DNA from 4 places in the Laceyella sacchari genome. Region 3 is predicted to be linked to each of the others. Evidence: riboswitches for the same ligand, from Rfam matches in the RefSeq annotation. Region 3 holds a riboswitch; each other region holds the start of a gene.

Region 1 (7,874 bases), 210 kb from region 3:
CCAATACAAGGGGTGGTATTTGCTAACGGCCAACAGACGGAATTTGGACAGCGACTTTCCTTCAGCCAACCAGTGAATGCCGCGCCGTGCCAAGTACTCCCTGTAATCAAAGGCCCCCGGATTGCGCGGCAAGGGCGGACGTTGAAAAGTGAGTGGCATCGCTACCGTCTGCTGGGGTTTGATCTGCAAAGCTCTCCGCCACTGGCTGGGATCGGACAAAGTTAGCGTGACTTGCACCGGTTCCCGTTGCAGCAAATGTCGCCACTTCCCACCCACGCGCAACCGCTCCACATCGAGCACAAACATGAGGCGATCTCCATCACGTTCAGGCAGGGAGGTGACTTTGCCTACCACCGGCAAGGATCGGGAGGACTCAGCGGATGCCCCGATCAGTGGCGAAAGTGCCGACACCGCATGCCCCTCCACCCATGCGATCCGCCCTCCTGCCACGCACACGCCTACCAATAGCAAGGTGATAAAAACCCCTTTCCGCCATTGGTAATACGCCCATCCGCCACCCAGCAGTGCGACCGGCGCGGCGAGCAGGTAGACTGTGGCGGGGAGTCGACACCATCCATGTACGAAGTAGCCGAGCACCCACGCCAAACTTAACACCACCAAAGGCCGTTTCATTCTCCCACCTCCTTTTCGCCCAGTTCTTTCTTCCCGCGCCACGCTCATTCCCTTCTTTTTCCAACAGATTTCAACAAAAAAACACCCATGTCGCACATGAGTGTTCTCTTGCCGGCAATGCGGCTTTTTCCTTCGCACGATCTGAAGCTTTACACTTTCGGCAACGTAATACCCGTTTGGCCTTGGTATTTTCCTTGTTTATGCCCATAAGAAACTTCGCACGCTTCATCGCTTTCCAAGAACAGGATTTGGCACAATCCTTCATTGGAATATATTTTCGCCGGCAGGGGAGTCGTGTTGGAGATCTCCAATGTCACATATCCCTCCCAGCCCGGTTCCAACGGGGTGACGTTGGTGATAATGCCGCAACGCGCGTAGGTGGATTTGCCAACGCAAATTGCCAGCACGTTTTCGGGAATGCGGAAATACTCCACCGACCGGGCCAAAGCAAACGAGTTCGGCGGAATAATACATACCTCTCCTTGAAAGTCCACGAAGGAATCGGAACTGATTTCTTTGGGATCAATCACCGAATTTAACGCATTGTGGAAAATCTTGTACTCATTCGCCACCCTGAGGTCATATCCGTAACTGGACAAGCCGAAGCTGACGGCCTCCCCCTTTCCCACATTGCGATCGATAAATGGTTCGATCATCTTCCGTTCTCTCGCCATCATCCGTATCCATTTATCCGATTTGATTGTCATTTTGGATAACTCCTTCTCTGCTGGATCGTTCTTTATTATTGTACATAAATTAGGCGAAAAGAAAAGCGCCCCCTGTGTTAGGAGGCATTAGACTGCGGTCGAGGGCATGTGTGGGTAAAAACAGTGAACCTTTCCCCAGAAGCGACTTGTCACGCATGAATATTTAGTTCCTGCGTGTGCTATCTCCCCACGGCTACCGACACGCTAAAAGACATTGCTTGTGCCAGGTCTTCAATCAGATCGTCGGCGCTTTCCAGACCGACCGACAACCGCAACAGTCCATCCGTAATCCCATGTTTTAACCGGACTTCCGGTGGCATGGAGGCATGGGACATCAGCGCCGGATAAGACAAAATCGATTCTACCGCACCTAGGCTGACCGCCACGATCGGCAATTTGACGCGTTGTAAAAATTGGCGCACCTTATCTCCATCGCCAAGATCAAAGGAGAGGACAGCCCCGTGCCCACTGGCTTGCGCGTCCTGTACAAAGTGGCCTTCATGCGACGGCAGGCCGGTATAATACACCCGCTCCACATCGGGATGCTGTTGCAGCCACAAGGCCACTTTTTCCGCACTTCTTGTCGACAGTTCCATTCTCGCCTTCAACGTTTTGATCCCTCTCATCACCAGCCAAGCATCATGAGCGCCTAGCACTGCGCCAAATGCGTTTTGCAGTTGCGCTAATGACTCCGCCAATTCTCGGTCTTTGACTGCAACCAATCCAGCGATCACATCACTGTGGCCCCCGATGAATTTGGTCGCGCTGTGGATGACAATATCGGCGCCCAATTCCAATGGGCGCTGATAATACGGGGTGAGGAAGGTATTGTCCACAATCGTGAGGAGACCATGCGCTTGGGCGATGTTGACGACTCCCCGAAGATCGGTCACTTTCAACAGCGGGTTGGACGGCGTCTCAATATACAGCGCTCTGGTGTTAGGCTTGATCGCTTGCATCACCTGTTCCAAATCCGTCGTGTCCACGAAACTCGTCTCAATTCCCATCCGCTCAAATACGTTGGTCAACACGCGATAGGTGCCACCATATACATCCTGAGAAACCACCAGATGATCTCCACGTGAGAAAAGGAGAAATACGGTGGAAATCGCCGCCATCCCGGAAGCAAACGCAAATCCCCTACACCCGCCTTCCAGATGGGCGATCGTCGCTTCCAACGCCTGACGGGTCGGATTTCCCGAACGGGCGTAATCAAATTCTCCTGGTTGGTCGATTGAAAATTGGTGAAACGTGGAAGCTTGGTAGATCGGAATGCTCGACGCACCCGTAACTGAACAGATCTCATTCCCATTGTGCAACAACTTTGTGTCAAACCTCATCTCATCCTCATCCCTTTCTTTAACTTACCGCACTCGTTTGGCTGTGTGTAAAAGCTCCCGCAGCGGAACCGGATTTCGTGCTTACTCTTGCGGTAAGGCTTGTGCCAAATCGGCAATCAAGTCCTCTTGATGTTCAATCCCCACTGACAAGCGCAACAAGCGGTCACAGACACCTGTTTGCTCCCTGATTTCCACCGGAATGTCGGCATGGGTTTGCGTGGCCGGATAGGTAATCAAGCTTTCCACGCCCCCCAGGCTTTCCGCAAAAGTAATAATCTTCAAATTGTTGAGAACCGGATGCACCCACTCTTTGCGCTTCAAGCGGAATGACAACATCCCGCCGAACCCGTCCGCCTGCTCAGTGAGCAAGGTTTTGCTTCGAGAGTCCAGCGCGGGGTAATATACTGCGTCAACGGCCGGATGGCGCTCTAAATAAGCAGCAATCGCTTGGGCGTTGGCCTCATGTTGCCTCATGCGGAGCGCCAAGGTTTTCATCCCTCTGATCAACAACCAACAATCCAATGGAGATAACACCGCGCCAATCGCTTTCTGCAAAAAGGCGACCCGTTCCGTCAGTTCCTCACCCTTGGTCACGATCAACCCGGCCAACACGTCATTGTGCCCACCCAGGTATTTGGTGGCGCTGTGAATAACGATATCCGCTCCCAACGTAAGGGGTCGATGTAAAAAAGGCGTCATAAACGTATTGTCCACGATGGTGATCAGTCCTCGTTCCTTAGCCAGCCGGCAGACCGCGGCAACATCTGTCACACTCATCAACGGATTGGTGGGCGACTCGATGAAGATCGCTTTGGTATTAGGCTGAATGAACCGCTCAATATCCGCCAAGTTCCGCATATCCACATAAGAAAAGGAACAACCGTACCGTGTCATCACCTTCTCAAACAGCCGGTACGTTCCACCGTACAGATCCAACGAAACGATCAAGTGATCCCCCTGGCTAAACAAACCCATCAACGTGTGGATCGCTGCCATTCCCGAACTGCACGCAAATCCGCCGTCCCCCTCTTCCAATCGGGCGATACTTTCCTCTAGCACGTCTCGCGTCGGATTGGAAGCCCGTGAATAATCATATCCAGTGCTCACTCCGTCAACATGCTCATATGCCGTCGAAAAGTAGACCGGATAGTTCACTGCTCCTGTATTCCGTTCCTGTTTGTTCCCGATTTGCGCCAACGCTGTTTCCATTCTCATCGGTGTGTCCTCTCCTTTGATGCGGAAATTTGGCAAACAAAAAACCCCTTCTCGACAAGAGAAGAGGTTTGCGCGCGCGGACGGACCGTCTCCTCTTATCTCTCAGAACTTTTTGTTCTGCAGGATTTGGCACCTTCCGGTGATACCATCTCACCGAGGTTGCCGGGCTTCATCGGGCCAGTCCCTCCGCCGCTCTTGATAAGAGAAACAATATGAATGTTTATTACGTTTGCATATTTAATGATAAGGTGATTATACCCACTCCTTTTTTATCCGTCAAGTCTGTTATTTATGCGCAACAGTGAAATAGTATACATTTCATTGATTTCGCGCACTTTATTACCTAAAATGATGTTAATTGGGTAAATTACAAGGGAGGTTCATCATCCATGTCCAAAAACCAAGCAGTGATTGAACTCACGGATAAATACGGAGCGAAAAACTACCATCCCCTGCCAATCGTCATCTCCAAAGCAGAAGGCGTGTGGGTGGAAGACGCCGATGGCAATCGTTACATGGATATGTTAAGTGCTTACTCTGCGCTCAACCATGGTCACCGTCATCCGCGACTCATCCAAGCGTTGAAGGATCAAGCAGACAAAGTGACGCTTACTTCCCGCGCCTTCCATAACGACCAATTGGGCACGTTTTATGAGAAAGTCGCTGAGCTGACCGGCAAAGAAATGGTTCTGCCCATGAACACGGGTGCGGAAGCTGTTGAGACGGCTATCAAAGCAGCTCGGCGCTGGGCTTACGATGTGAAAAAAGTAGCCGACAACCAAGCAGAAATCATCGTTTGTGAAGATAACTTCCATGGCCGCACCATCACCGCTGTTTCGCTGTCTTCCAACGAAGAATACCAACGTGGATTCGGTCCGCTCACACCCGGCTTTAAAGTGATCCCTTATGGCGATTTGGAAGCGCTTAAAGCGGCTATCACCCCAAACACGGCTGCCTTCATGTTGGAGCCGATCCAAGGGGAAGCGGGAGTCATCGTTCCACCGGAGGGCTTCCTGCGCCAAGCCTTGGAAATCTGTAAAGAACACAATGTCCTCTTCATCGCCGATGAAGTACAAACCGGTTTCGGGCGGACAGGCCAGCTCTTCGCCTGCGATTGGGAAGGCGTGAAGCCGGACATGTACATTATGGGTAAAGCATTGGGCGGCGGAGTTATGCCGATTTCCGCAGTCGCTGCTGACAGAGAAATCTTGGGCGTCTTCGATCCGGGTTCGCACGGCTCCACTTTCGGCGGCAACCCACTCGCTTGTGCTGTGTCCATCGCCGCCCTCGATGTTCTGGTGGAAGATGATCTCACCACCCGTTCTCGTGAGTTGGGTGAATACTTCATCACCGAATTGAAGAAAATCGAAAACCCGATTATCAAAGAAGTACGCGGCAAGGGCCTCTTCATCGGCATGGAACTGTATGAGAAAGCACGTCCATACTGTGAAGCACTGATGAAAGAAGGGTTGCTCTGCAAAGAAACCCACGACAACACCATCCGGTTTGCGCCTCCGCTCACCATCACGAAAGAAGAGTTGGATCTCGCGCTGGAAAAAGTGCGCAAAATCATGTCCAAATAAGCGCGTTACTTATTAAGCGATCCAGTTTGTCTGGATCGCTTTTTCCTTTAATGCACTGTGATCTGTTCGCGAAATTTCTCCACTGTCTTCGCACCGATGCCGGGCACCTGCGCGATGTCTTCCACCGATTGGAACGGCCCGTGTTCTTCGCGGTAGCGGACGATAGCTTCCGCTTTACTGGGACCGATTCCGTTTAGCTTGTCCAACTCTTCTACCGTCGCGGTGTTCACATTGATCTTCCCGCTGGCATCTGCGGAGTTTGCCATCGCCATTTCCATAAACGGTGTCCCCTGCTCCCCTTGTTTAGGAATGTATAACACCATCCCATCCCGGAGCGGCTCAGCTAAATTTACCCGTCCCAGATCAGCCTCGTCTCGCGCCCCACCAGCGCGCTCCAGCGCCTCATACACTCTCGCCTCCGTATTAAAATGATAAATGCCTGGCTTATGCACTGCTCCTTTCACATCGATGATGATCGCATTCTTACTCACTTGCTTGCTCATGTTCGCCGCAGGTCTTTCGGTCACGGGCGGATTGCCCTGAACAGGGTATTCCATCCATTCCTGCCTGTCAGGACGCTCTTCCTGTCCAAACAGCCAGACTGCCCCCACCGTCAACACAACCCCCGCCAACGCAATCGCCAAGCCCTTCTCCCTCGGTGTCCAACCCCAGTAAACCATCGCCTTCACGCTCCGACATTTTTTTCCAATTACCCACACTATACCTGTTTCTCTCCATTTGCACAATAGGGCTGATACCCCACTGTGTGCTGCCAGAACGACAAAAGACTCCGCCCCCATATACCGGGAACGGAGCCTCTTATTTGGCTACATCCGCCTTAATTTGCTACGATATTTACCAGTTTACCAGGCACCACAATCACTTTGCGTACCGTTTTTCCCTCGATCAACGCTTGGATGCGCTCGGTTTCCAACGCCTGCTTTTCTACTTCCTCTCGGCTGGCATCGGTTGCAACGACTAACTTGTCCCGCACCTTGCCATTGATCTGCACAGCGATTTCCACCTCGTCCAGCACCAAGGCCCGTTCATCGTAGGTGGGCCAGTTTACGCGGTGCACGCTGCCTTCTTTCCCCATCGACTGCCACAGTTCTTCTGTCACGTGCGGTACGAACGGAGCCAGCAAGACCACCAGTGTTTCCAGCGCTTCCTTCAGCACTGCGCGGTCAGCATGCTCGGGATAGGCATACAGCCCATTGACCAATTCCATGATCGCACTGATCGCAGTATTGAAATGGCTACGCTCCCCGATCTCGCTAGTCACTTTTTTGATGGTTTGATGCATCAGGCGGCGCAGTTCTTTTGCTTCGCCGCTTTGCGGTTCGCCCTGCACAGGGATATCTTGCGCAAACAGCGCTTCATGCTGGGCGATCAGCCGCCACACGCGGTTGATGAACCGATAGCTGCCTTCCACACCGGAATCGCTCCATTCCAAATCGCGATCAGGCGGAGCCGCGAACAGGATGAAGAGCCGAGCCGTGTCCGCACCGTATTTCTCGATGATTTCCAGAGGGCTCACCACATTGCCTTTGGATTTAGACATTTTGAATCCGTCTTTCAACACCATGCCTTGTGTCAACAAGCTTTTGAACGGTTCGTCCACTGGCACCAAGCCCGCATCGTAGAGAACCTTGGTGAAGAAGCGGGAGTAGAGCAAGTGCAATACCGCATGTTCAATACCACCGATGTACTCATCCACCGGCAACCATTTGGCCGCGTTTTCCGGCGTAAATGGCTCATCTTCATTTTGCGCGTCCGTGTAACGCATGAAATACCAGGAAGAATCGATAAACGTATCCATCGTATCTGTTTCACGGCGCGCTTTGTTGCCGCAACGAGGACACGTCGTCTGCACAAAAGTGTCCGAAGTGGTCAGCGGGTTGCGCTTTCCATCAAACACCACATCTTCCGGCAACATAACCGGCAATTGCTCTTTGGGCACCGGCACCGCTCCGCACGAGTCACAGTAAATCATCGGAATGGGCGTGCCCCAATACCGTTGACGGGAGATGAGCCAATCACGCAAACGGTATGTCGTCGTCCAACCGCCTTGCTTCCGCTCTTCCAGGAACTTGGCGATCTCCTTCACCGCTTGGCGGTTAGGCATCCCGTCAAAGTCTCCTGAACCGGTCAGTACCCCGTCTTCGGTATACGCTTCCGTCAACGGCTCTGGCAACGGTTCCCCTTCTGCTGGTTGAATCACCGCTTTGATGGGCAATCCGTATTTGGACGCAAATTGGAAATCGCGCTCATCATGCGCAGGCACTCCCATCACGGCGCCCGTGCCGTAATCCATCAGGACATAATTGGCCACCCAGATCGGTACTTTTTCTCCCGTAAGCGGATGCTTGGCGTATGCACCAGTAAACAAGCCCACT
Region 2 (7,874 bases), 1.5 Mb from region 3:
AAATAATATGATTGACTTTGATGACGCTATATTACTTACGGTAACACTATTAAAAAATCATTCCGAACTGTTATGGTTATATCATAACGCCTTCCCTTATCTGCTGATTGACGAGATGCAGGACACCAATCGTATGCAACTTGAGCTTATTCGCTTATTAGGCGAAGGTGCAAGAAATGTAATGGCTGTAGCGGACGATGATCAATCCATATACGGATGGCGGGGGGCTCTTCCGACAGTTATTGGTGAATACATTGAGCAGTTGAATGCACATAGTATTACACTGGTTCGTAATTATCGCTCGCCTCAGATTATCTTGGACGCGGCAAACTCGCTAATAGAGCACAACGATAAAAGAGAAAAAAAGACTCTTTTAGGCCGTGAGACGGAGCCTGATGACTGTTTGGAGATAAAAGGCTTCACCACAGCCATCCAAGAAGCTGAATGGGTAGCCGATAAGATAAAAGAGATTCACAAGGAGGGGATTGAATATAAGAAAATAATTGTACTTTATCGAAGCAGGCACCCTGGACTTAAGATTGTCGATGATATGTTTATCCAAAAAGAGATACCGTTCCGTCATTTCGGAAAGAATTTCAACAAGGTGGAGCTCTTTTCTGATCTGATGAAGGAATCATTAAAATTGATAGTAGAGCCTTCAAATGACTTAATTCTGGAATCGATTTTGGAGTCGCTGATTCCTCGCTATTCAAAGCTTTACCGCTCTAATAAAACAGTAAATCATTACGAGGAGCTTATTGAGGGTAAGTTGTCGGTTACAAAGCTTACCGAAATCACACCAGAGGATGAGATGGATGACGCGGTAAAGCAGTTTGCGAAATTCTGTGCAGAGTACAATCACACACAAAGCTATCTCAAGATATATAATGATTTGTACGACTTATTGAAGATTAGTACCTTGCTTTTGCTTGAAAAGAACGACGCTTATGAACAAAGTAGGCATCTAGAATTGTTGAAAGAGAAAATGATAAAATCTCGATCAAGAAACATCATCGATTTGGTTGGCGAGCTTGATCTCCAAGATGAATCTAACTATATAGAAAATTCGATTGATGAAGTTGGCATTTCCACGTTCCACGCGGCCAAGGGTTTGGAATATAAGGCTGTGTTTATTATTGCCCTAGAGGACGACATTGTTCCCGCAAGGTATGATGAGGCTGAAGAGAGGCGTGGACTTTATGTCGCAATGACTCGTTCAGAAAGCAAATTGTACATGTCTTATGCACAGCAACGCGACAGACAAAGAAAACAACCAAGTCGCTTTTTTGAAGAAATAGATGTAAAGAGATTTGCCCACAAAATCCGCTGAATATGTGCTTGATGATGAATAACTATAAGGGTGTAATATATTATACTTGATTGTCATTGAAGTTTTTACACGACAAAAATAACTAGCTTAATTTGCCGAAAATATTATATCTTACTTCCCTTATTTTGATTCTCGAATAATATCTTGGCATTAACACTGTTATTCCACAAAGGTTCATGCTCTACCTCAGCATCCGATCTAATTTTTGTCATTTTAGGGCGCACTATTTATTTAAATGAAACACAATTATCTAGAATTATGGTATTCATTAAAGAATTGTACGTGACTTAAGCCAGTACTAAAACTGTCATGCCACTAACATAAACTCGTAATGCTGGCCGAGGCTCTCTACTGCCATAGGGAGCCTTTTTCAATTGTTTACTAGGGCAAACTATCCGCAAGTTCTTTTACTCCTTCGATTTCATCCACATTCCCTGTACGATCACTGACTTGATTAACCCACCCCGTGTTTTTCCCCTATAAGCCGCAACTCATCCAATATCTGGCGTAGATGTCCTGTCAATTGTGAATCCCCCCTTTCAACCAAAACCTGACAACCAACAAATCGTTGACATTTACATATAATCATTTTACTATGGCATAGGGAAATCGACACGCAGTTAGTATGCATGTAAAAACGGAATAATGAAGATCGTCTTCTTATCAAGAGAGGCGGAGGGACTGGCCCTGGGAAACCTCGGCAACGGACTCTTCTCATGGAGAGTGCTGTGCCAAATCCAGCAAGCGATAAGCTTGGCAGATAAGAAGAGTGCGCTTATAACCATAAGACCTCTTCTTCCTGTTGTGTGTAGAAGGGGTCTTTTCAGTTTTCCGTTCAAACCACAGAAAGGGGTTATAAGCATGAAACAAGCCAATCCATGGGCATTGTTGCCCTTTGTCATATTCCTGGCCTTGTTCGCCGGCGCCGGACTTGTAACCGGGGACTTCACCAAATTCCCCGTGTTGGTCGCCGTCCTGATCGCGTCCGGTGTGGCATTTCTGATGAACCGTTCCTTATCCTTAAACGAAAAAACGGCGCTTTTCTGCCGTGGAGCAGGACACGACAACATTATCTTGATGGTGATCATTTTTCTGCTCTCCGGCGCTTTTTCGGCAGTAGCCAAAGGGATGGGAGCTGTCGACGCCACCGTCAACTTAGCTCTTTCCATTCTGCCGCAAAACCTGCTGATCGTCGGTATGTTTGTGATTGCCTGCTTTATCTCCCTGTCGATGGGAACTTCCATGGGGACGATTGTAGCTCTGGCGCCCATCGGTGTCGGCATCAGCGGACAGACAGACATTCCGGTGGCATTGGCCATTGCGGCCGTGATCGGTGGTGCTATGTTCGGGGATAATTTGTCCGTCATTTCCGACACAACCATCGCCGCAGTCAACTCGCAAAACATCAATATGAAAGATAAGTTCAAAGTGAACTTTTTCATCGTGTTGCCCGCCGCACTGGTCACCGTAGCCTTCCTCACCTTCTTAACATTGGGCGGACAAAGTCATGTCGCCACCGACCAAGTGGTGTGGGTTAAAACGTTGCCTTACTTGGCTGTATTGATCGCAGCGTTGGCCGGCGTCAATGTGCTGCTCGTATTGACGGGCGGGATTGTGTTTGCCGGAGCGATCGGTCTGGTGGACGGTTCATACACCGTGATGAGCTTCATCAAAGAGATCGGCAACGGATTTGCCGGAATGCAAGAACTCTCTATTTTGGTTCTCCTGATCGGGGGCATGGTGGAATTAATCCGTCACTATGGCGGCATTGACTTCTTGTTGCAGGCGATCACCCGCAATATCCGTTCGAAAAAAGGCGCTGAATTCGGCATTGCCGGTTTGGTTTCGGCCACCAATCTGGCCATCGCCAACAATACCATCTCCATCATCATTGCCGGGCCACTGGCCAAAGAAATCGCTGAACGATATGAGATCGACCGCCGCAAATCAGCCAGTTTGTTGGATATTTTCTCTTGTTGCATCCAGGGCTTGATCCCCTATGGCCCACAACTGCTCGTGGCCGCGGGTGTGGCTTCGATCTCCCCGCTGTCCATCTTACAGTACAATGTTTATCCGCTGTTGATCGGCGTCTGCGCATCTATCTCCATTTTGATCGGCTATCCACGCGCCAAAGGAGCTCAACCCGCTGTACAAAAAACAACATTGCCGGCCAACCAATAATATTTACCCCACCTCATGACGAAGGTGGGGTTTTCTTTTGGTTTGAACCTTCCTCAATCACCAAAGAAACGCGGCAAATAAGCCCGATGCGCCTCCAACAACTCATCCAAGATCTGTTTGGCAATCGCATCCGAAGGCACCAACGGATTGATGACCATCGCCAACAACGCAGTACGATAATCGCCTGACACTGCGGCTTCGACAGTGACGCGTTCAAATGATTTGATCTGTTGTACCAATCCGCGGACGGCAACCGGCAACTCACCCATCACGAGTGGGCGTGGCCCTTCTTTGGTGATGACGCAACTCACTTCCACCGCTGACTCATCAGGGATGCCGGCAATCGCCCCCTGATTGCGGGTGTTAACTACCTGAATGTCCCGCTTATCCGTGTAGATGGAACGCATCAACTGCACCGCCGCTTCACTGTAATAGGCACCGCCACGCCCCTCCAATTGCTTCGGTTTGACGTTCAGATTAGGATCTTGGTACAACGCAAACAGTTCATCCTCCAGCCGTTTGACCACCTCCGCCCGGGTGCCGGTTTGTGCTGCTTCTCGCTTCATCGCAGCCAGCATGGTGCGCGGTTGATAATAATACCGATGATAACCGCAAGGAATCACCCCTAGCGCTTCCACAAACTCCGGCACCCACTCGACACCAGTCAATTGGCGGATCATCTGTCCATCTTCGCCACGCCCGGCCAGCATAGCAATCACCCGGCTAGAAATGTCTTCTCCATCAAGGGCGGTCTTTAAACCGTAGGACATGTGATTCAAACCGGCGAAGTCGATGCGCACCCGTGCTGGCTCCACATTGAGCGCCGCGGCGATCCCTCTGCTGATGCTGATCGGGCCGTTGCACAAGCCGATCACTTTGTTGATCCGGCTATGCCGCAACACCGCTTCTGTCACAATCCCCGCCGGATTGGTAAAGTTGATCAGCCAAGCCTCCGGACACAATTCCTCCATCTCTTCGCAAATGTCCAGGATTACCGGAATGGTGCGCAAGGCTTTAAACAGACCGCCGGGCCCATTGGTCTCTTGTCCGATCACATCATATTTTAAAGGAATCGTCTCATCTTTGATCCGTGCCGCCAACCCGCCCACCCGAAACTGGGTGATGACGAAAGCAGCTTCTTTGAGTGCCGCTTGGCGATCCAATGTCCAATGAATCGTTATTGGCGCTCCCGCTTTGGACACCATGCGCTGGGCTAGACGCCCAATAATAGTAAGCTTTTCTTTCCCTTCTTCCACATCTACCAGCCAAACCTCGTTCACCGGCAACTCATGTTGCCCCTTGATGAGCCCATCAATCAGCTCCGGCGTGTAGCTTGAACCCCCGCCGATTACCGCGATCTTCAGCCCATTACGCATACAGCAGCATCCCCTTTCATCCGCTTCATATTTCTTCTCAGAGTCATCCCACTTGCCTTTGGCCAACCAACTAAATTAATCAATCTTACAATCTATTCAAATAATAGATAAATTTAATTATTTGATATAAAATTAAATATATTACGATATCAGCAATTTTTTTAGGGGGGTGAGAAGCCAAGTTTTCAATACACCTAACAACACCACTATGCCCGCAGGCTACTGCATGAAGAAGTCGTAAATAAGCTGTAAAAACTTTTTTGATCGGCTCCAAAACCACTTTCTCATTCGCTTCACGTATGACGAGGCGCTCCTCGAGAAAAGGTTTTTCCGCCGCTTCTTCCCTGCCAACTTGCTTTGCCAGACACACTCCAGTGTTTCATCACCGTGAATCCACATCAGAGAGAGGGAACATCATGAGAAAAAATAGGTTCAAATGGCTGTCGCTGTCAACCGCCGTCTTGCTGTGCGCGTCCGTCCTCACCATCATGGGCGGCGGCCAATCTTCGGTTACGGCGAATGAATCAAACCCGCACCAAAAACGGGTTGTTGTCAAACTCAAAGATCACCTCGTCCCATCCTATCAAGATGGCGTGGAAAAAGCGATCCGTGCGAAAGATAAAACCAATTCCCTGCCCAACTTGAAAATGGAGCGCTTGTTCCGTTCCATCGAGCCGAACCGCTTGCACAACATGATCCATGCCAAGCAGGCGCGACCCGATCTGATGCAATATTATGCGGTAACGGTTCCCAAAGGGATGGATGCCGAGCAATTAGCCAAGCAGTATGAACGTTCTTCCTTGGTGGAATTGGCTTATGTCGAAGGCACCCAAGTGCAACCGCCGGCAGTCACTCCCCAAGACGACCCTCGCTCGGGCAACCAAGGATATCTGAAACCGGCCCCGGAAGGAATAGACGCTCATTTCGCTTGGACCAAAGCCGGCGGGGACGGCAGTGGCATCACTTTTGTCGATTTGGAGCAAGGGTGGGAATTGAACCATGAAGATCTGGCCGCCAAAAGAATCCAGCTGATCTCCGGGGTGAACAAAGCGTACCACAGCCATGGCACCGCCGTGCTGGGTGAAGTGGTGGCGGTGGATAATACCATCGGCGATATCGGCATCACTCCCAACGCTACGGCCAAAGTCGTGTCACAGTGGCGCACCCAATCCACATACAGCACCGCGGACGCTATTTTGAGCGCGGTCAATACCATGAAGCCAGGAGATGTGTTGCTGTTGGAAGCTCAAACAACCGCGCCAGGCTACAATACGTATTTGCCCGTGGAAGTGGAGCCGGCTGTCTTTGACGCCATTCGCACGGGAACGGATCGAGGCATTACGATCGTTGAAGCGGCCGGCAACGGCGCCAATGACTTGGACGCTTATAAGGATAGTCAGGGAAAATACGTGTTAAACCGCAACAGTCCCGATTTCCGTGATTCGGGAGCAATCATGGTGGGCGCCGCCAGCTCCGGCACCGTGCACAAGCGCTTGTCATTCTCCAACTACGGCAGCCGCATTGATTGCTACGGTTGGGGGGAAAACATTGATACCACCTATGGCAACCTGGGTGAGACCAACCGTTATACCACCAGTTTCAATGGAACTTCCGGCGCTTCACCCATTGTGGCCGGTGCAGCTGTCGCCGTACAAGGGGCTGCTTATGCCAAATATCAGAGTTATTACTCCCCGGCCACCTTGCGGAGTATCCTGAGCAATCCTCAGTTTGGTACGCCATCAGCCAATCCGTCTACTGACAAGATCGGCGTAATGCCTGACTTGAGAAAAATCTTATATTCTTTCTAACTCAATGAATATGACCCCTTAACAAGGGGTGATTAATGACAAACCCCTGGATCTTTTCATGAGAAAAGGGCCAGGGGTTGTATTGATCTTTATTTCAATTCATTACGACAAAAAAGCTGTTGTCCGGTTGACGGATTTGCCTGATGGTTGTAATTCGTTGACAGGCAATTATTCCTTTTTGGCCACCCAAATCGTCCAATAATCTTGTTCGACAATTTCCTGTGTACTGCGATTGCTCAAGCGTTCGCTTATATACTGAACGAGATATTCCAATTCCGGATCTGACAGTTCGTGCAAAATGGACCGACCTGTTCTCGCTAATAGATCGTTCTTTAGTTCTTCAAGATCGGTGTAAGTTTTTCTTGTCTCACATAATGGATGTTCATCAACGGATCGAAAACCCACCTTTAGCAAAGCTTCTTTAACTGCTTTGCCATCATGCCTTCGTTCGGCTTCTATGTCGATAAGTCTTGGGTATACTTCGAAGAAATACCCTCGAATATGATTCTCACTCGGTGGTTGCAATGCATTCTCGATGGTGCGATTCTGCACGATGAAAATGCCGCCGGGTTTCAATAACCTGTAAGTCTCACGGAAACACGATTCCAAGTCCGACAGATGGTGAATGAGTGCCCTTGCCAAGATCACATCATACGTTGAACTTGGCAGGTTCGTATCAAGTGCATCCCCTACGACAAAGGCAATTTGGGGATAGTCCTTGCAGTTTTCTGTGGCGCCTTTGATCATCTCCTTAGAAAAATCAATTCCGGTAACATGTTTTGCGCCCATCTGGGCAAACGCCTTGCAGTAAATCCCGCCACCGCACCCCATATCCAAAACGCGTTTGCCTTTCACATCCACGATATTTTGGATGGTGGATATCCAGGATAAGTAAGCCTGACGTGCAGCATATGTGAAACGGTTGTTCTTAGAATGAAAGTCAATCGGCATGAAACACTCCTCCTCGAGCGGCTCTGTATGAAAACACAGACGAAACAAAGTTTATAAGGCTCACGCCTCCATTTTCTGCGAAAAAAAACAGTTTTCTGACCTTTAAAATACGTTCGTGGTCTAGCATGCTCTTTCCTTTGGGGTAATGGGAAGCTTTGTATTGCAATGATTTTTGGAGTAATCTATGGAGTGTTCTATTTCATTGTCAGTTTTTTGCCTCTTCCCGGC
Region 3 (7,874 bases):
AAGCAAAAACGGTAAAAAACAATGCGCCCAGGAGTTTCAAGGCTAAAGCGTCAACCGCAACACCTTGAGAGACCCATCTTCGCGCTCAACTTGAAAGCTGAGCCGCTCGTATAAGCCGAGCACCGGGTTATCCTTATGCACGGCAACCGAAAGTGCCTGAAAGCCCTCCATGCGGGCTTGATTAACCAACCGGGTAATCAGGTAGCGCCCAATCCCTTGATTGCGATACTCTGGCGAAACAGCCGCAATCAGCTCTGGCGTCTTCTCATCAAGAAAAGCGAGCCCCGGGCGGTCTTGTGTGAATTGGCGGAACCATACTGCACCAATCGGCTTTTTTTCTTTCTTTAATAAAACGATAAAGCCGATATCCACCCGTTTTCCCCAATCTGCGAGATAATGATCCATCATTTGTTCACGTTCGTTTCCATAAAACTCCATCGCCAACTCCAAGAATTCCTTTAACACAGGTGCATCAGCAGGTTTAATCGTGCGAAAAACGAGTTCCATGTCATGTTCATCCCTTTCATGTCATTGCACCAAACCACTAGAATATTAAATGATTTTATTCGACTTTTATATAGATTAACCCTGCTAAACATTTATAAAATGTAGAAAAATACCCAATCATCAATTTCAATGCACCTGTCTTTGCATCCGCTGCCCTAAGGGCTCTTCTCCGGAATTCACTAAAAGGCGTGCGACAACCAGTGTGACGGCGATCGCAGCCAGCAATCGGATCAACAACAGGTAAATGACCGGAATTCCAAGTGGGACAAAAATCAAGGTATCCTCAACGACCGCATGACAAGCGGCCAAAAAAATCATAATCAATGTCATATCACGCTTGGAAAAATTGCGCTCTTCCGCCTCTTGAATGATAAGACCCGCCCCCAGAAACAAGCCAGCAAACAACCCCGTGGCCATCGCAATCGCTCCATGCCCGGAAATCGACAAAGGTTTGAGCAGCGGCATAATCCACTGCGCCACCCGATCCAGAAAACCGACATCCTTGAGGGCCTGCAAAACGACCATCAACGGCAGCACAATCACCACCAGTTGCAATACACCTTCGGCCGATGCGTAGAGGGCCGTCAGCAAGATATCCACCCAGCCGTCGGCACGGGCATGCTCAACTGGCGCCAACACTCCTTGTGTGATCGGTTCTCCGCCACCGGCCCACGTCCAGTTGATGATCAAGGCCGAGACCACTGCCAGTCCCATCCGCACAGTGATCACGGCCCATGTCGCCACACCCACCCGGCGACAAACCGCCGATTCGATAAACATGTTGTGTGAGAAGCTAAGCATGACCGCCAAGATAAACGCTTGCTTCACCGTCAAGTCAACCGCCTGCATAGCCCCTAATGCGGCATAAAGATTTAACACATTGCCCAACACCAGCGGAATCGCCGCTTCCCCACTCAATCCAAACACAGACATAAAGGGAGCAATGCGTTCCGTCACCCATTCCAACACGGGCGTCTGCTTAGCCACCTGAATGACAATTGCAATGGGAAGAACGATTTTGCTCAACTCCCACGATGTTTTAAGGCCAGCGCGCATCCCCTTCTTCCAATCCACGCTACGGTTCATCTTCTCCCACCCGCTCTTTCTGTTTTGCTATTCATTTATGTCTGCACCAATTCACACACGGCTTCCACATGCGCTGTCTGTGGAAACATATCAAACGGTTCAATCCCTGCAACCCGATACCCGCTCTTCAACAACTGCGCACAATCTTTGGCCAACGTCGCTGGATTGCAAGAAACATATACCAAGCGCGGCACCTTTGTCCGCATCAGAGCCTGCAACAGAGGCTGTCCCAATCCGGTCCGCGGCGGATCTACCACGATAACATCTGGCCGCAACCCTTCTTTGATCCACTTGGGCAAAAGCGTTTCTGCCGCACCCACGTAATATTCGGCATGGGCGATACCATTCAACTTGGCGTTCTCCTTGGCATCGGCAACAGCTTCAGGTACTGTATCCATGCCGATGACACGCTTCGCTCCAGACGCCAACCACAAGCCGATGGTTCCTGCTCCGCAATAGGCGTCAATCACAGTTTCTGTCCCTGTCAGGCGAGCTGCTCGTTTGACCGCGTCATACAGCCGGACGGTCTGGACGGGATTGAGCTGAAAGAAGGCCCGGGCAGATAACGCAAACGTCAACTCTCCCAATCGCTCAATCAGCTTCTCATTCCCCCACAACAGCCGGGACTCTTCTCCAAATACAAGCGAAGTTTTATCTGGATTGTAGTTCAGCACTACGCTTTTCACTTGAGGTAGCCTTCGGGTCACTTCACGCACAAAAGCTTCTTCTTCGGGAAATGATTTTGTCCGGGTGACCAACACCAACTGGATTTCTTCCGTGGCGAAAGCAATCCGCCCCACCAAATGCCTGAGTGTGCCGCGATGTTTCCGCTCATCATAGATATCCACCCCCAACTCCTCCACCAGTCGCTTGGCTTTATAAAGGGCTTCGTTCAGCTTAGGGTGTTGCACCATGCATGCACTCGCATCAACCAATTGGTGAGAAGCGGCGGAAAACATGCCCATAGAGACTTGACCGCCCACGCGCCGTAAAGGAAATTGCGCCTTGTTGCGATACGACCACGGTTCATCCATGGTGACAGTCTCGCCGATCGGCACATCTCGCAAACCAGCGTACCTGGCGAAACTCTCGGCAACCAACTCCCGCTTCAAGCGCTTCTGCATCCGGCGGTCAATGTGCTGCAATTGGCACCCACCGCACTCCCGATACACCGGACACGGCGGTTCCACCCGATAAGCTGATTTTTTCTTCACTTTCAGCAATTGGGCTTTGGCAAATTTGGGTTCCACTTGTACCACACGGGCAACCACGATTTCACCCGGTACAGCGCCTTCCACAAAAACGACTTGCTTTTGGTAGTGGCCTATACCCTCGCCATTGATGCCGATGCGGCGGATGGGAAGCTGGATCACCTCTCCCCGCTTCAAGCGAATCTGTTTTGCTTGCTTGGTTGACTTGTTCATCTGCCGTTTTCCTTTCCTTAATAAATGCGCTTATCCTATTGTACCCGAAACAATTTGAAAACGCAGGTCTGACGGGCAGGTGATTCCAAAAAAAGACGGCCATTGGTGGCCGCCGGAATAAAGAAAAAACCAAAAGCTTTAAACAGCAGGAGCCTTCTGCCTGTTCACTGGCCGCCCGCCGCTTTAGCCAACGGCACTGCCTTGGAGCTCCATGGAACCCCTCCGCCCACAACGGGACGGTTTGCATGCCAAGTCACTGCCAAGCTCCGCTCACGCAACAAACAATCCGCTTGCCCTTGCTTCCATCCGTTGGCGATCAACGCTAACCACGTTGTTTCTCCCTCTTGCGTCGCCTTCCATGCCTGTACCGGTAGACCTGCCCGCTCCAGGTGCCCGACCACTTGGGCAGCCGATGCTTGCACGGACGGATAAGACAAGAGATGAAAGCGTGAACCATCTCCATCCGCACTCTCCAATAACAATGCGCGGGGAGCCGCTTTGCCGGCGGTCTGTCCCGCCAACCGCCACAAGTTGCACAAATCCTCCACCACAGCGCTGGCAGTCGGCTTCTCACCCGCCCCCTGGCCGATCAGCGTAAGGTCCTGAACAAAGTCTCCCTCTACATGCACAGCATTGTACACATCGTTCACATTGGACAAGGGATGGGACAACGGCAACAAGGTAGGGGATACCGAGCAGGACACTGGGCCGTTTTCACCGTATTGTTCAGCGGAAGCAAGCAATTTAACCGCAAAGCCAAGCTGATCGGCCAACTCCAATTCGATCGGGGAGATCTGTGTGATGCCCACCCGCTGAATCTGATCGACAGGCACATGCACATCAAAAGCGAGGCGCGAGAGAATCGACAGTTTATGAGCAGCATCGATTCCCTCAACATCTGCCGTCGGGTCCGCTTCAGCATATCCCTTTTGCTGCGCTTCTATCAATATGTCCTCATACGTACGACCTTCGTCCTTCATTTTGGTTAGAATGAAGTTGGTTGTACCATTTAATATGCCAGAAACTTTGCATATGCGATTGGCCTTCAGGAAATGGGAAACCGTGCCGATAATCGGAATTCCACCGCCCACACTGGCTTCATAAGCCAACTTCACACCAAACTGCTTTGCCCATGCGCGCAATTCTTCCCCATGGCGGGCCAACAATTCCTTGTTGGCGGACACAACGTGACAACCGTTTTCCATTGCCCGCCGCAAATAATCACGGGTCGGTTCGACGCCTCCCATCACTTCGATAACTACATCTACCTCGCGGGCCAGCACTTCGTCAAAACAGTTGGTCAACAACGATTGCGTTCCTTCCACTTGGCGTTCTTTGTTGATATCGCGCACCAAGATGGCCTCCACCGTTACCCACATGCCCGTGCGCCGGGCGATCACGTCTTGGTTGCTTTGAATCATCTTCCACACGCCGGTGCCTACCGTACCCAAGCCCAACAGTGCCACTCGCACCTGTTCCATCCCAATCCCTCCAAATGATTGTGTTTGAATATAGAAAAAACCCTCTTCTAGATAAGAAGAGGGTTTTTGCACACGACGAAACCATTCTTCTTATCTCTCAGTGCAACATGGGCACTGCAGGATTTGGCACCTTCCGGTAAGGATATACCGAGGTTGCCGGGCTTCATCGGGCCAGTCCCTCCGCCACTCTGGATAAGAAAGTCGTACAACCGATATCGTTTTTCCAATATTTTAATTTATTATGGGCTAACCGAGGATACTTGTCAATTATTAAAAAGAAAATGTCATTCCACAATCGTGTTGCGCAACAATCCCAAGCGGTCGATCTCCAATTCTACCACATCTCCTGGTTGGAGATAAGGGTGGACTTCCTCACCCAACTCCAACAAGCAACCTGTGCCCACCGTGCCTGATCCGATCACGTCTCCTGGTACCAATTCACACTCAGCAGACGCCCGTTCAATCATTTGCGCGAAGGTCCAATGCAACTCTTTGGTATTCCCTTTGGATAGCTCACGGCCATTAACACGCGCGCGCATCGTAAGCGACCAGTGCTCTCCATCGCGACAATCTTCCAATTCATCTGTCGTCACCAACCAGGGGCCAAGCGAAGTAGCGAAGTCTTTCCCTTTCGCCGGCCCAAGCCCGACCGCCACCTCTTGCAGTTGGGCGTCGCGAGCACTCCAATCATTCATAATCATGAAGCCTGCGATATGGGCAAGAGCCTCTTCGCGCTTGATGTTCTTACCCCTTTTGCCGATGACACAGGCAATCTCCAATTCATAGTCCAGCTGATTGGTGTACGCCGGTTTTTTCACAGGCGCTTCCGGGCCAATCACTGCTTGATGGTTGGAAAAATAAAAAACGGGGATTTCATACCACTGCGGTACCATGTCCAATCCCCGCTTTTGGCGGCATGTCCGCACATGTTCTTCAAAGGCGTAGAAATCGCGCAGGCTACTCGGTGTCGCAATCGGCGCAAATAAATCCACTTCGGCCAGAGCCAATGCCACCGGTTCCCCTTCCACTTGCAAGCGCAACCAATCTCTCTGCCCCAATGCTTGATCCAGTTGTTGCAGAAAGTCGCGTTCCTGTTCACCCCGTTGCAAATACGTAAGCATGTCGGTGGCGAGACGGTAAGGAAAGACGAGGTTTTGCTCCAACTCCATGCACTGCTGTGCCAGCCCGACATCGATCACATGCCCGTCCCGCACCCAGCCCAAACGGGCCAGCATCCCATCTTGTGATTGAATATTGAGTTCATCCACTTTAACCATATAAGTAACCAACTTCATCCACTTTCCCTCCCCTCCTTTTTACAATATTCCAACTTTGAATCGTTTAGCAAGCGGCGAAATGATTCATCCTACGGCGCATAAAAAAACAGACTTCATTACAAAGTCTGTAAAATGGGAGCTTTGGCATTGCATGTCTCTTTGACGATTCTCTGACACGCGTCTGATGACATCAGTACCTCAAACCGTTCGCGCATCCGCCCCAATTGCAACGGTGAATCGAGCAGTTTGGAGACTTGCAGGCGAATGGTTGACGGACGCGTAATCATGGCGACGCGATGATGCAAGAGATATTGCTGATTAGCTTCTTCCTGACCCGGGAAAGCTTCAAACAACAGCATCGGCAACTGTTTAGCAATAGCCTCGGTGATGGTCACCCCACCCGGCTTGGTGATCAAAAGGTCGGCGGCGGACATCCATAAGGGTACATCGGTGCGATACCCCTCAATCCGTATGTGCGGTGCAACAAACTGTTGAGTCAGCCGCTCAAACAACCCCCGATTCTTCCCTGTCAGCACCACCAACTGCAAATGGTCCAACTCTTGCAATTCGCCCACAACTTGTTCCAACGGTCCCAGGCCAGTGCCTCCGCCCATGACGAGCACCACCGGGCGCACGGGGGACAACCCCAACCGGCGGCACGCCTCTTGCTTGGATACATGCTCATAAAATGTGGGATTGACCGGAATGCCGGTCTCAATCAATGACAACCCGGTTTGCCACTGTATCCGCTCAAACTGATGCCAATTAGGCAATTTTTTGGGCACGCACAACACATGGGGCACGCGAGCGAGCCAAATGGGATGCAACTCATAATCCGTCACCACCCCAACCGTCGGGATCTCTTCGTAGATGTCCGGACACATGAGCAATCCGAAAGGATGGGTGGTCACAATTTTGGTTGGCTCCGTCACGCGAATCAGCTGATTCAACCTTTTGCGAATGGACCAGCCCATCTTTTCAATCACTTCACTAGAAACGTACCGAATGACTTTGTTATGGTGAGTCCAATCATATAAATAATAGTATAAGGTCGGAAACTTACTTAGCATGCCGTGGTATCCGGACTGCAACAGGGGATGAAAACTGTTTGGAATGAGTTGCAGCAGATCAACGACTTCCGCGGTGACGTTCGGTTGTTTATTAAACTCGCACGCCAACGCTTTGGCGGCGGAGTTGTGGCCTGTCCCAAATCCCATTGTAAGCAAGAGTATGCGTTCGATGGCACTCCCCTCCTTAACCCGTCTTCCCCATTATAGCGCGCTCATTTAGCGCATATATATGAATCTGTTGATTTCTATACTAATCTTAACTAACCGTTCATACCGATTTGCCCTCATTTTCGGTTGTGAGCCAACGAGGCCTCAGCCATGCGCACCAGTTCTTTCACCATGCTTCCTCCGATGACTCCGCCGATCTTGCCGGCGTCTTCAGCCTTCAGCTCTCCGTTCCCCCGCTCCTCAAACGGAATGCCTAATTGCTTGGCTACTTCCATACTTACGTCATCTGGGCTTGCGATATGCTTGCCCAACGCCTTGCCCATCACATTCTTCTTAAGCATATCCATTCCCTGTCTGGCTGCGGGATGGAGCAACCGGTTTTTTCTTTTGCGCGCCATCACATCCCCTCCTTGTTGGATAGTCTGCGACAACACTTCAGCAAATATAAGGGGTGAACTTTTTTTATTCTACACTTTTTGTTTACACGGCGCAAAAGCGCACACTCCGCCCCGGCATGCCCCGCCAGAGCAAAAAAAGCGCAACCCCATAACGGGTTGCGCTTCCCGATTATCCGCGCGCGGCGAGATAACGTTTGTTTACTTCTTCCCAGTTGACCACATTCCAGAAAGCCTCGATGTAAGCCGGGCGCTTGTTTTGGTATTTGAGGTAGTAAGCGTGCTCCCATACGTCCAGGCCTAAGATTGGTGTAGCCCCTTCCATCAGCGGGCTGTCTTGGTTAGGGGTGCTGGTCACAGCCAACTTGCCGTCTTTCACAACCAACCAAGCCCAACCGCTACCGAAGCGCTTGGTCGCCGCATCGGTGAATTGTTTCTTGAAGCTGTCGAAATCGCCAAATGTATC
Region 4 (7,874 bases), 490 kb from region 3:
TTATCATCCAGAAATCTCGCTTCATTTGCCGTGCTAAACATGTGGCAACCGAAGCGGAAGCCGTCCAATTCGTACAGGAAATTTCCAAAAAGCATTGGGATGCGACCCATAATTGCTACGCTTATCACATCACCGAAACCACGCAGAAATCCTCCGATGACGGAGAGCCTGCCGGAACGGCGGGAAGGCCTATCCTTGAAGTGATCCACGCCAAGCAGTGTCTGTACACTGCCGTCGTCGTCACCCGCTATTTTGGTGGAATCAAGCTGGGCGCAGGCGGATTGGTGCGCGCTTACAGCCAAGGAGCCGCGGCGGCGATTGAAGCGGCTGGGCTCGTCAAACGGATGATGCATCAACAAGTGATAATCACATTTGATTATTCTTTCATGGGCAAAATGGAACATGAATTGCATCGAACCGGTTATCTATTGGAGACGCCGTCCTTTGCCGACAAAGTGAGTTGGGCCGTTTGGACACCACTGGGCGAAGAACAAAAACTGATTGAGCAAGTAACCAACTGGACCCACGGCCAGGCGGTGCTATCGCTCGGTGAAGCCGAATATAAAGATGTGCCCCTTTAAAGGTATCTAGATGGGAACATCATCGCGGCTTCCGCTACTGATTAAACAATGAAGAGCCACACCCTGTAAATGGGGTGTGGCTCTTGCAACTTTAAAACGCCGGCACGACAGACCCGTTATACTTTTTGAGGATAAAGTCTTTTACCTTTTGGGAAGTGAGTACCTTCACCAATTTTTGAACGCGTGGATCATTTTCATTGCCTTTTTTCACGGCCAATACGTTGACGTACGGAGAATCTTTTCCTTCAATAAACAGAGCATCTTTCAACGGATTCAGTTTTGCTTGCAAGGCATAATTGGTGTTGATCACTGCGAAATCGACTTGATCCAGCATACGTGGCAACGTCGCAGCTTCCAGCAGCTTAAATTGCAGGTTTTTTGGATTTTCTTTGATGTTTTTCAGCGTTTTGTCACCTTGACGGTTGTCCAGCTTAATCAAATTGTTTTGATCCAACAGCAGCAAAACACGTGTGATTTCACTGGTTGCGTTAGGCAGAGCGACTGTGGCTCCGTTTTTCAGTTCACTGATGTTTTTGATTTTGTTGGAATACGCCCCCATCGGCTCAATGTGAACCCCAGCCACTTTCACCAAGTGATACCCTTTTTCTTTGTTGGTGGCTTCCATCCAAGGAATGTGTTGAAAGAAATTGGCGTCGATCTGCCCTTCTTCCACACTTTTATTCGGCAACACATAATCTTGGAACGCTTGGATCTTCAACTCCACTCCCTGCTTTTCCAATTCCGGCTGAACAAACTTCAGAATTTCCTCATGTGGAATGGGCGACGCCCCCACCGTCAACACTGCTGATTCATCTTTCTTTCCGCAACCCACGCCAAACGCGGCCACCAATGCGACCAAACCTGCCGCAATCCATCTTTTTATTTTCATCATTGCCATCCTCCCATGCATCAACTTATTTAATAAAATCGATCGGATTAGACGGATTATGTCACGTCTATTTGCCCTGACACGGGGAATTCCCGCTTCAATTCCGGCTCTTACCCTCTATTCACCGTTTGTCCAACCGACGAACCAACCAATCCCCTACCATTTGAATGAGCTGTACCATCACAACCAACAGCAAGCCGCAAATATACAACATGCCATCATTGAACGATTGGAAACCGTACCTAAACGCAGCATCTCCCAAACCACCTCCGCCAACAATCCCTGCCATCGCCGAAAAGCTAATCAAGGATACGCAAGTGACGGTTAATCCGGAGACAATGGCCGGCATCGCTTCTGGCAACAGCACTTTCCAGATAATGTGCAAACGGGAAGTCCCCATCGCTTGCGCCGCTTCAATCACCCCACGGTCAATTTCCCTTAAAGCGGTCTCCACCATTCTGGCGTAAAAAGGTGCCGCACCAGCGATCAAAGGCACAGTTGCTGCTGTGGGTCCGAGCGTGGTTCCCACCAAAAACTCCGCGACAGGAAATAAGAAAAGGACAAGGACAATAAACGGTACAGCGCGGAAGATATTCACAATCGTGCCCAATGTTCGTTGCACCCATACATTCTCCCAAAAATAACCGCGATCCGAGACGGTAAGCATCACACCCAGAGGAATTCCCAGAAGCGCGGTGAACAAAGTGGATATGCTCACCATATACAAGGTTTCCCCCAGCGCGACGGACACTTGATTCCAATCAATGCCGGTCAACATGCCCGTTCACCTCCATTCAACACTTGGCGCACGGCCAGCACTTGCTCCTCTGTCCCATCAACTCTGACGCGCAAGCGGTCATCCTGTTCTCCCGCAATGGCTCCGCTGACAACACTGAACCGAATTCCATGCTTTTTAGCCAATGTCACCAACTTATCTGCATCAGCAAGCGGCAATTCAACCACTTCCCCTGATGTGTCATCGTCTTGGATACTTGGCTGCAGCTCTTTGACAAACTGTTTGGTCAACGCCTGTTGTGGTTGGCTAAAGATGGAGGAGACCATGCCCGTTTCCACGACCCGGCCGTTTTCCATCACTGCCATCTTGTTGCAAATCTGCCGTACCACACTCATTTCATGCGTGATTAATACCAAGGTGATCCCCATCTCCCGATGAATCTCCTTGAGCAGTTGCAAAATGGATGCCGTGGTTTCTGGATCTAGTGCTGATGTCGCTTCATCGCACAAAAGGATATCCGGCTCATTGGCCAAAGCCCGTGCAATACCGACCCGCTGTTTTTGTCCTCCGCTCAACTGGGAAGGGTATGCGTCAGCACGTTCAGCTAGTCCTACCCGCTCCAAAAGCTGATCGACTCGCTTGCGAATCTGTTCTTTCGGCAACCCTGCCACTTCTAGCGGAAAAGCCACATTTTCGCGAACCGTTCGCGACCAAAGCAAATGAAAGTGCTGAAAGATCATGCCGATCTTCTGCCGTGCCTGGCGCAATTCTCTCTCTTTCAGACGGGAAATCTCTTTCCCATCCACGATGACTTCACCCTTTGTCGGCATCTCCAGCCCGTTGATCAGCCGCAACAGTGTCGATTTGCCCGCACCGCTATAACCTACGATGCCGAAGATGTCACCTCGGTTGATCGTCAACGTCACCCCGTCCAGCGCAGTCACGACCGAGCCCCCATCGCGCGCCGGATAGGTTTTGATGACTTCTTTAATCTGAATCATTGAGGTTTCACCACCTTTATTATGCAATAAAAAAATCCCTCTGCTCTGAAGATGGCAAGAAGGGATACGTCTATTATTGACACACCTTTCTCTCATCTGTCAGAACGAATCTGCAGGAATTGGCACCTTTCTGATGGTTGTCAGATGGTTGCCGAGGGTTCAACGGGCCTGGTCCCTACCCCTCTCTTGATAAGAGAATGTTGCTGTATTCAATTATTAACATATCAACTATTGAGTTATAAATTATCACAATAAAAGACATTATGTCAATCGTTATTTATGACTGGAAAATCTTAACCATCCACACGGGAGCGATATCCCCTTCCAATGTTACAGGAAACGTTTTTGGTTCACACATTTATCACATTTTTACCACGAGATTACATTTAGATAACAATACGGCTACTCCCCACTAAATCAGGGGCCGCTGGCGTATAATAAAGACAGATCCTCAAATTGAACTGCTGGAGGTGCCCAACATGGAATACACGGTTGTCGGAAAATCGTTTTGGTTTGGTGTGTTGAACGCGACATGTTTAAGTATCCCATTGTGGCTTCTCTTGTACTTCGGCCTAAAGTTGATTTTCTAAATGAGGCAACATCGTTGGCGCACCATTAACAAACTGATTACACCCTGGAAAACCAGGCTGATGGGTATATAAAAACGGGTGGCTTTTGCTAAATCAAAGCAAAAGCCACCCGTTTTCTCATTAGCGCGCCCCATTTCCGGAGATCACGATCCAAACGGTTTTGAGCAAAATGTGAAAATCCATCTTGAACGATTGATTTCTGATGTACTCCAAGTCCAGTTCCAACTTTTCAGCAGGGGTCGCCTCATATCCACCGTTCACCTGAGCCCAACCTGTCAATCCCGGTTTCACCATCAACCGTTTCTTAAATCCCGGAATCTCTTTGTCAAATTGCTCCGTGAACATCGGTCGCTCCGGACGCGGGCCGATCAAACTCATATCCCCGCGCAGGATGTTGATCAACTGCGGCAGTTCGTCAATCCGGGTTTTGCGGATGAACTGGCCTACACGAGTGACGCGCGGATCATTCTTGGCAGCCCACTGCGGACCGTTTTTCTCTGCATCCGTACGCATCGAGCGCAATTTGAAGATGTTAAACGTTTTGCCGTTTAAACCGACCCGCTCCTGTTTGTAGAAGATGGGACCTGGTGATTCCAATTTGATCGCGATTGCCGTCAAAATCAGCACCGGTAGAGTGAAGAGCAATAACCCAATGGAAAATACGATTTCAAACCCGCGCTTAAATGCCAAATAGAAAGAGGCGGGTGTTTTCATTTCTCCGGAGAATGCGCGCGAATTGCTCTCGTAGGCTACTTTTGAACTCATCCGCAAACCACTCCTGCTGTGTATAGTATCAAATCACAATTATTTTCGGCTATCGACTAACTTTACAAAAATGACAGTAACATTACAGCAATGTTTCAAACCGATTACTGTTACCAAGTATACTGTAATCTTTCCACGTTGACAATAGCCGAATTGTGAAAAATGAAATCTTCATGGCCCGTTCTTTCAAGCATGGGGTGTGCGGGTTCGTTATTAGTGTTTACTGTTCCTTGCCCATTTTACGATATTCCTCTTGGTAATATGCGTAAGTTTTGGCCAATCCTTCCCTGAGGCTCACTCGCGGCTCCCAATCGAGCACCCGACGCACTTTTTCATTGTTAAAATAGCTGTGCTTGATGTCTCCCGCCCGATCCGGACCGTAGTTCACCTCATGCTTCACACCTGCGATTTCATCAAAGAGGCGAACCACTTCATTTAAAGACGTGCTAACCCCAGTTCCCACATTTAACACTTCGCCGTCCCCGCGCTCAATCGCACTGAGGTTGGCTCGAGCGATATCCTCGACATAAATGTAGTCACGGGTCTGTTCACCATCACCAAAGATGGTAAGCGGTTCACGGCCCAGCACCTTGTCGATGAAGATGGAGATCACGCCCCCCTCACCACGCGGATCTTGGCGCAAACCGTAAACATTGGCATAGCGCAAAACGGTGTAATTCAAGCCGTACAGATGATGGTACACCGACAGGTAATGCTCCACCGTATATTTGGAAACGCCATATCCGGACAAGGGGCCGATCGGATGGCGCTCATCCACAGGAAGGTAAGCAGGCGTGCCGTACACTGCGGCCGAAGAAGCGTAGACCACTTTCTTTACACCAGCCTTACGGCAACCCTCCAACAAATTGATAGAGCCCAAGATATTGATGTTGGCATCCAGAGACGGATTGTCCACAGAGGTATTCACATGGATTTGCGCCGCTTGGTGAATAACCACCTCAGGCCGCTCCTGCTCCATTACTGCATGCAAATCAGGACTGGTAATATCTACGTTGTAAAAGACGGCATCCGGGTTGACTTGACTCTCTTTTCCGGAAGAAAGATTGTCCACAATCACTACCTGATCTCCGCGCGCAATCAACTGATCGACAATATGGGAGCCAATAAACCCGGCCCCGCCGGTCACTAACACTTTCATTGGATGAACCCCTCTCTCATAGACGCGATGACTTGTTTTCTTTTTGAACCTACTGCGAATCCATTTTGCAAAGCAAAAGAGGCGGTGGCGGATTTGGTCGTCAAGCGCTTGCAAAAAGCTAAATCAAGCCAAGCGGATGCCTCTGATCTCCGCCATGAAGATGCCCCTTATGCCTATCTTATCAAGTTAAGCCGCAACATATTTGAACAAATGTATGAAACATCATATAATGATACCTATCCAAATGTTGGAAACGGAAGGGGCGTCCTTGTGATACGATGGTTGTTGCGCTTGCTTTGCACTTTACTGCTGGCAATCATGGGGGGCGTCGTGTACTTTGGTTACCACATCTGGTCGGCAGCGGAACGGGTGTATGAACCAACTTCCTTGTCCAAATCGGCGTTGCGTTCCCATGCGGTGGACATCGCCAAAGATCCTGTTGCCCTGTTGCTTGTGGGGGTGGATGAACGCCGGGGGGATCAAGGACGAGCCGATTCAATCATTGTGGCTACGATCAACCCTCATCAAAAAAACATCATGCTAACCCACATCCCCCGCGACACGCTGGTGGACATCCCTGGAAGGATCAAACGGGACAAAATCAACCACAGTTACGCCTACGGTGGCATTGACTTGACAAGGAAAACAGTGGAGCAGTTTCTCCATATACCGATAGATGGCTACGTCAAGGTAAACATGCAAGGGCTGAAAGACATCGTGAATAAATTGGGAGGCGTTGAAGTGAAAGTCCCCATGTCGTTTCGCTTTGGCGGACACCAGTTCAAGCAGGGAATCATGCGATTGAATGGGGATCAGTCCCTCGCCTTCGCCCGCATGCGCAAAAGTGACCCCCGTGGAGACTTTGGCAGGATGAAACGGCAACAGGAGCTGATTCGCGGCATCATCCATCAAAGCACTTCCCTCCATTCCCTCACTCAGTTGGATGATGTCTTGGAACACCTCAGCACCAATGTCAAAACAGACATTACCCCGGTTCACATCCTGAAGTTGCAACGACTTTACGCCAATCTGCCCTCAGAGCAATTCCGCTCCTGCGAAATCAATGGGAAAAACACCAAAATTAACGGCGTGTACTATTTTCAAGTGAGCAAACAGGAACAACAGCGCATTCACCGCCAACTGGCAGAGCACATCGACTGGCAACCCGTCGGGCAGTAAAACGCGCGTAAGCAAGAAGGAACCCCCGTCTATGCGTAGACAGGGGTTCCTTGCTTCGTTCAACTTGATGTGACTGTTTGCGTACCCAGCAATCCGGCATAAAGGGCCAATAGTTTCCGTTCTTCCACATGCCAGTTATACACTTCTTCATGCGCCTTGCGGCCATCTTCACTCATCTGCTTGCGCAATTGCTCGTCCTTCAAAATGGTTGTCACTTTCTCCGCCATCTCTTTCGGATTGAGTGCGTCAACGGTGAATCCGCAACCGCTTTTCTCTACAATCTCACGCCACATGGGAAAATCGGTCGCGATCAGCGGCAAGCCGGCAGCCATGTATTCAAACATTTTAATCGGCAGGGATTCCCGATAGTTCTCGATAGGATGCAGGCACACCAATCCCACTTTGCCCTTGCCCAACCACTGCTTCACATCCTCAAAGGGCACACGTCCGTGCAAGGTAACCCGCTTTTCTTTGAGCATTGCTTCGTCCTGATCTTCCGGCCGAATATGTTGCAGGGGACCAATAATGTGCAATTCCGCTTGCAATTCTGGTGGGATGTAATCCATCATCTCAATCATTTCACGATAACCGCGCAGATAAGAAACCCCGCCCACATACAAAATCTTGTTGCCCTCGTCCTCCGTCTTCTCCACGGCGGGCATCGGCAACGGATAATTTTTAATCACTTCCGTCCGTTTGGCACTTGCAAACTGGCGCGCAATGGACTCCGTCGCCGTCACCACCGCCGACAACTTGCGGGCCAACCCCTTTTCCACCTTGTGAACGAGCTTGGACAAAGGTCCGCGCACACCGGCAGGAATCCATGGCTTGGTATGGATTTGTTTTGGCAAGTCCTCATGTGAGTCATAAATGACGGGACACCCTGTCCGCCAGGCGATCAATACGCCCCATGGCAACAGCTCCGGATCATGGAAGTGAAAGATATCGGCCCCGCTCTTCAGCGCCCGCCGATA

The links. A riboswitch is a leader RNA that binds a small molecule or an ion and turns the genes downstream of it on or off. The one in region 3 is predicted to bind S-adenosylmethionine.
Region 1: linked by a shared signal. The riboswitch ahead of NYR52_RS12150 (aminotransferase class I/II-fold pyridoxal phosphate-dependent enzyme) and the one ahead of NYR52_RS13275 (homoserine dehydrogenase) in region 3 are both predicted to bind S-adenosylmethionine.
Region 2: linked by a shared signal. The riboswitch ahead of NYR52_RS04360 (Na+/H+ antiporter NhaC family protein) and the one ahead of NYR52_RS13275 (homoserine dehydrogenase) in region 3 are both predicted to bind S-adenosylmethionine.
Region 4: linked by a shared signal. The riboswitch ahead of NYR52_RS15705 (methionine ABC transporter ATP-binding protein) and the one ahead of NYR52_RS13275 (homoserine dehydrogenase) in region 3 are both predicted to bind S-adenosylmethionine.

What each region holds. Positions count from the first base shown of each region.
Region 1 is NZ_CP103866.1:2,499,442-2,507,315, forward strand. Features, by position in the region: gene NYR52_RS12135 (DNA internalization-related competence protein ComEC/Rec2) at 1-633, opposite strand, end outside; gene dcd (dCTP deaminase) at 783-1,340, opposite strand; gene NYR52_RS12145 (aminotransferase class I/II-fold pyridoxal phosphate-dependent enzyme) at 1,520-2,680, opposite strand; gene NYR52_RS12150 (aminotransferase class I/II-fold pyridoxal phosphate-dependent enzyme) at 2,762-3,895, opposite strand; SAM riboswitch class I at 3,988-4,100, opposite strand; gene NYR52_RS12155 (ornithine--oxo-acid transaminase) at 4,285-5,478, shown strand; gene NYR52_RS12160 (helix-hairpin-helix domain-containing protein) at 5,526-6,158, opposite strand; gene leuS (leucine--tRNA ligase) at 6,317-7,874, opposite strand, start outside.
Region 2 is NZ_CP103866.1:851,660-859,533, reverse strand. Features, by position in the region: gene NYR52_RS04365 (ATP-dependent helicase) at 1-1,330, shown strand, start outside; SAM riboswitch class I at 1,988-2,097, shown strand; gene NYR52_RS04360 (Na+/H+ antiporter NhaC family protein) at 2,192-3,511, shown strand; gene NYR52_RS04355 (6-phospho-beta-glucosidase) at 3,565-4,887, opposite strand; gene NYR52_RS04350 (S8 family peptidase) at 5,304-6,695, shown strand; gene NYR52_RS04345 (class I SAM-dependent methyltransferase) at 6,864-7,646, opposite strand.
Region 3 is NZ_CP103866.1:2,711,987-2,719,860, forward strand. Features, by position in the region: gene NYR52_RS13260 (GNAT family N-acetyltransferase) at 43-507, opposite strand; gene NYR52_RS13265 (nucleoside recognition domain-containing protein) at 634-1,593, opposite strand; gene rlmD (23S rRNA (uracil(1939)-C(5))-methyltransferase RlmD) at 1,629-3,017, opposite strand; gene NYR52_RS13275 (homoserine dehydrogenase) at 3,182-4,498, opposite strand; SAM riboswitch class I at 4,586-4,697, opposite strand; gene NYR52_RS13280 (fumarylacetoacetate hydrolase family protein) at 4,783-5,793, opposite strand; gene NYR52_RS13285 (MGDG synthase family glycosyltransferase) at 5,892-6,992, opposite strand; gene NYR52_RS13290 (alpha/beta-type small acid-soluble spore protein) at 7,130-7,411, opposite strand; gene NYR52_RS13295 (superoxide dismutase) at 7,581-7,874, opposite strand, start outside.
Region 4 is NZ_CP103866.1:3,204,152-3,212,025, forward strand. Features, by position in the region: gene NYR52_RS15690 (YigZ family protein) at 1-581, shown strand, start outside; gene NYR52_RS15695 (MetQ/NlpA family ABC transporter substrate-binding protein) at 673-1,464, opposite strand; gene NYR52_RS15700 (methionine ABC transporter permease) at 1,592-2,248, opposite strand; gene NYR52_RS15705 (methionine ABC transporter ATP-binding protein) at 2,242-3,207, opposite strand; SAM riboswitch class I at 3,297-3,403, opposite strand; gene NYR52_RS15710 (sugar transferase) at 3,918-4,562, opposite strand; gene NYR52_RS15715 (NAD-dependent epimerase/dehydratase family protein) at 4,783-5,721, opposite strand; gene NYR52_RS15720 (LCP family glycopolymer transferase) at 5,992-6,900, shown strand; gene NYR52_RS15725 (glycosyltransferase family 4 protein) at 6,960-7,874, opposite strand, start outside.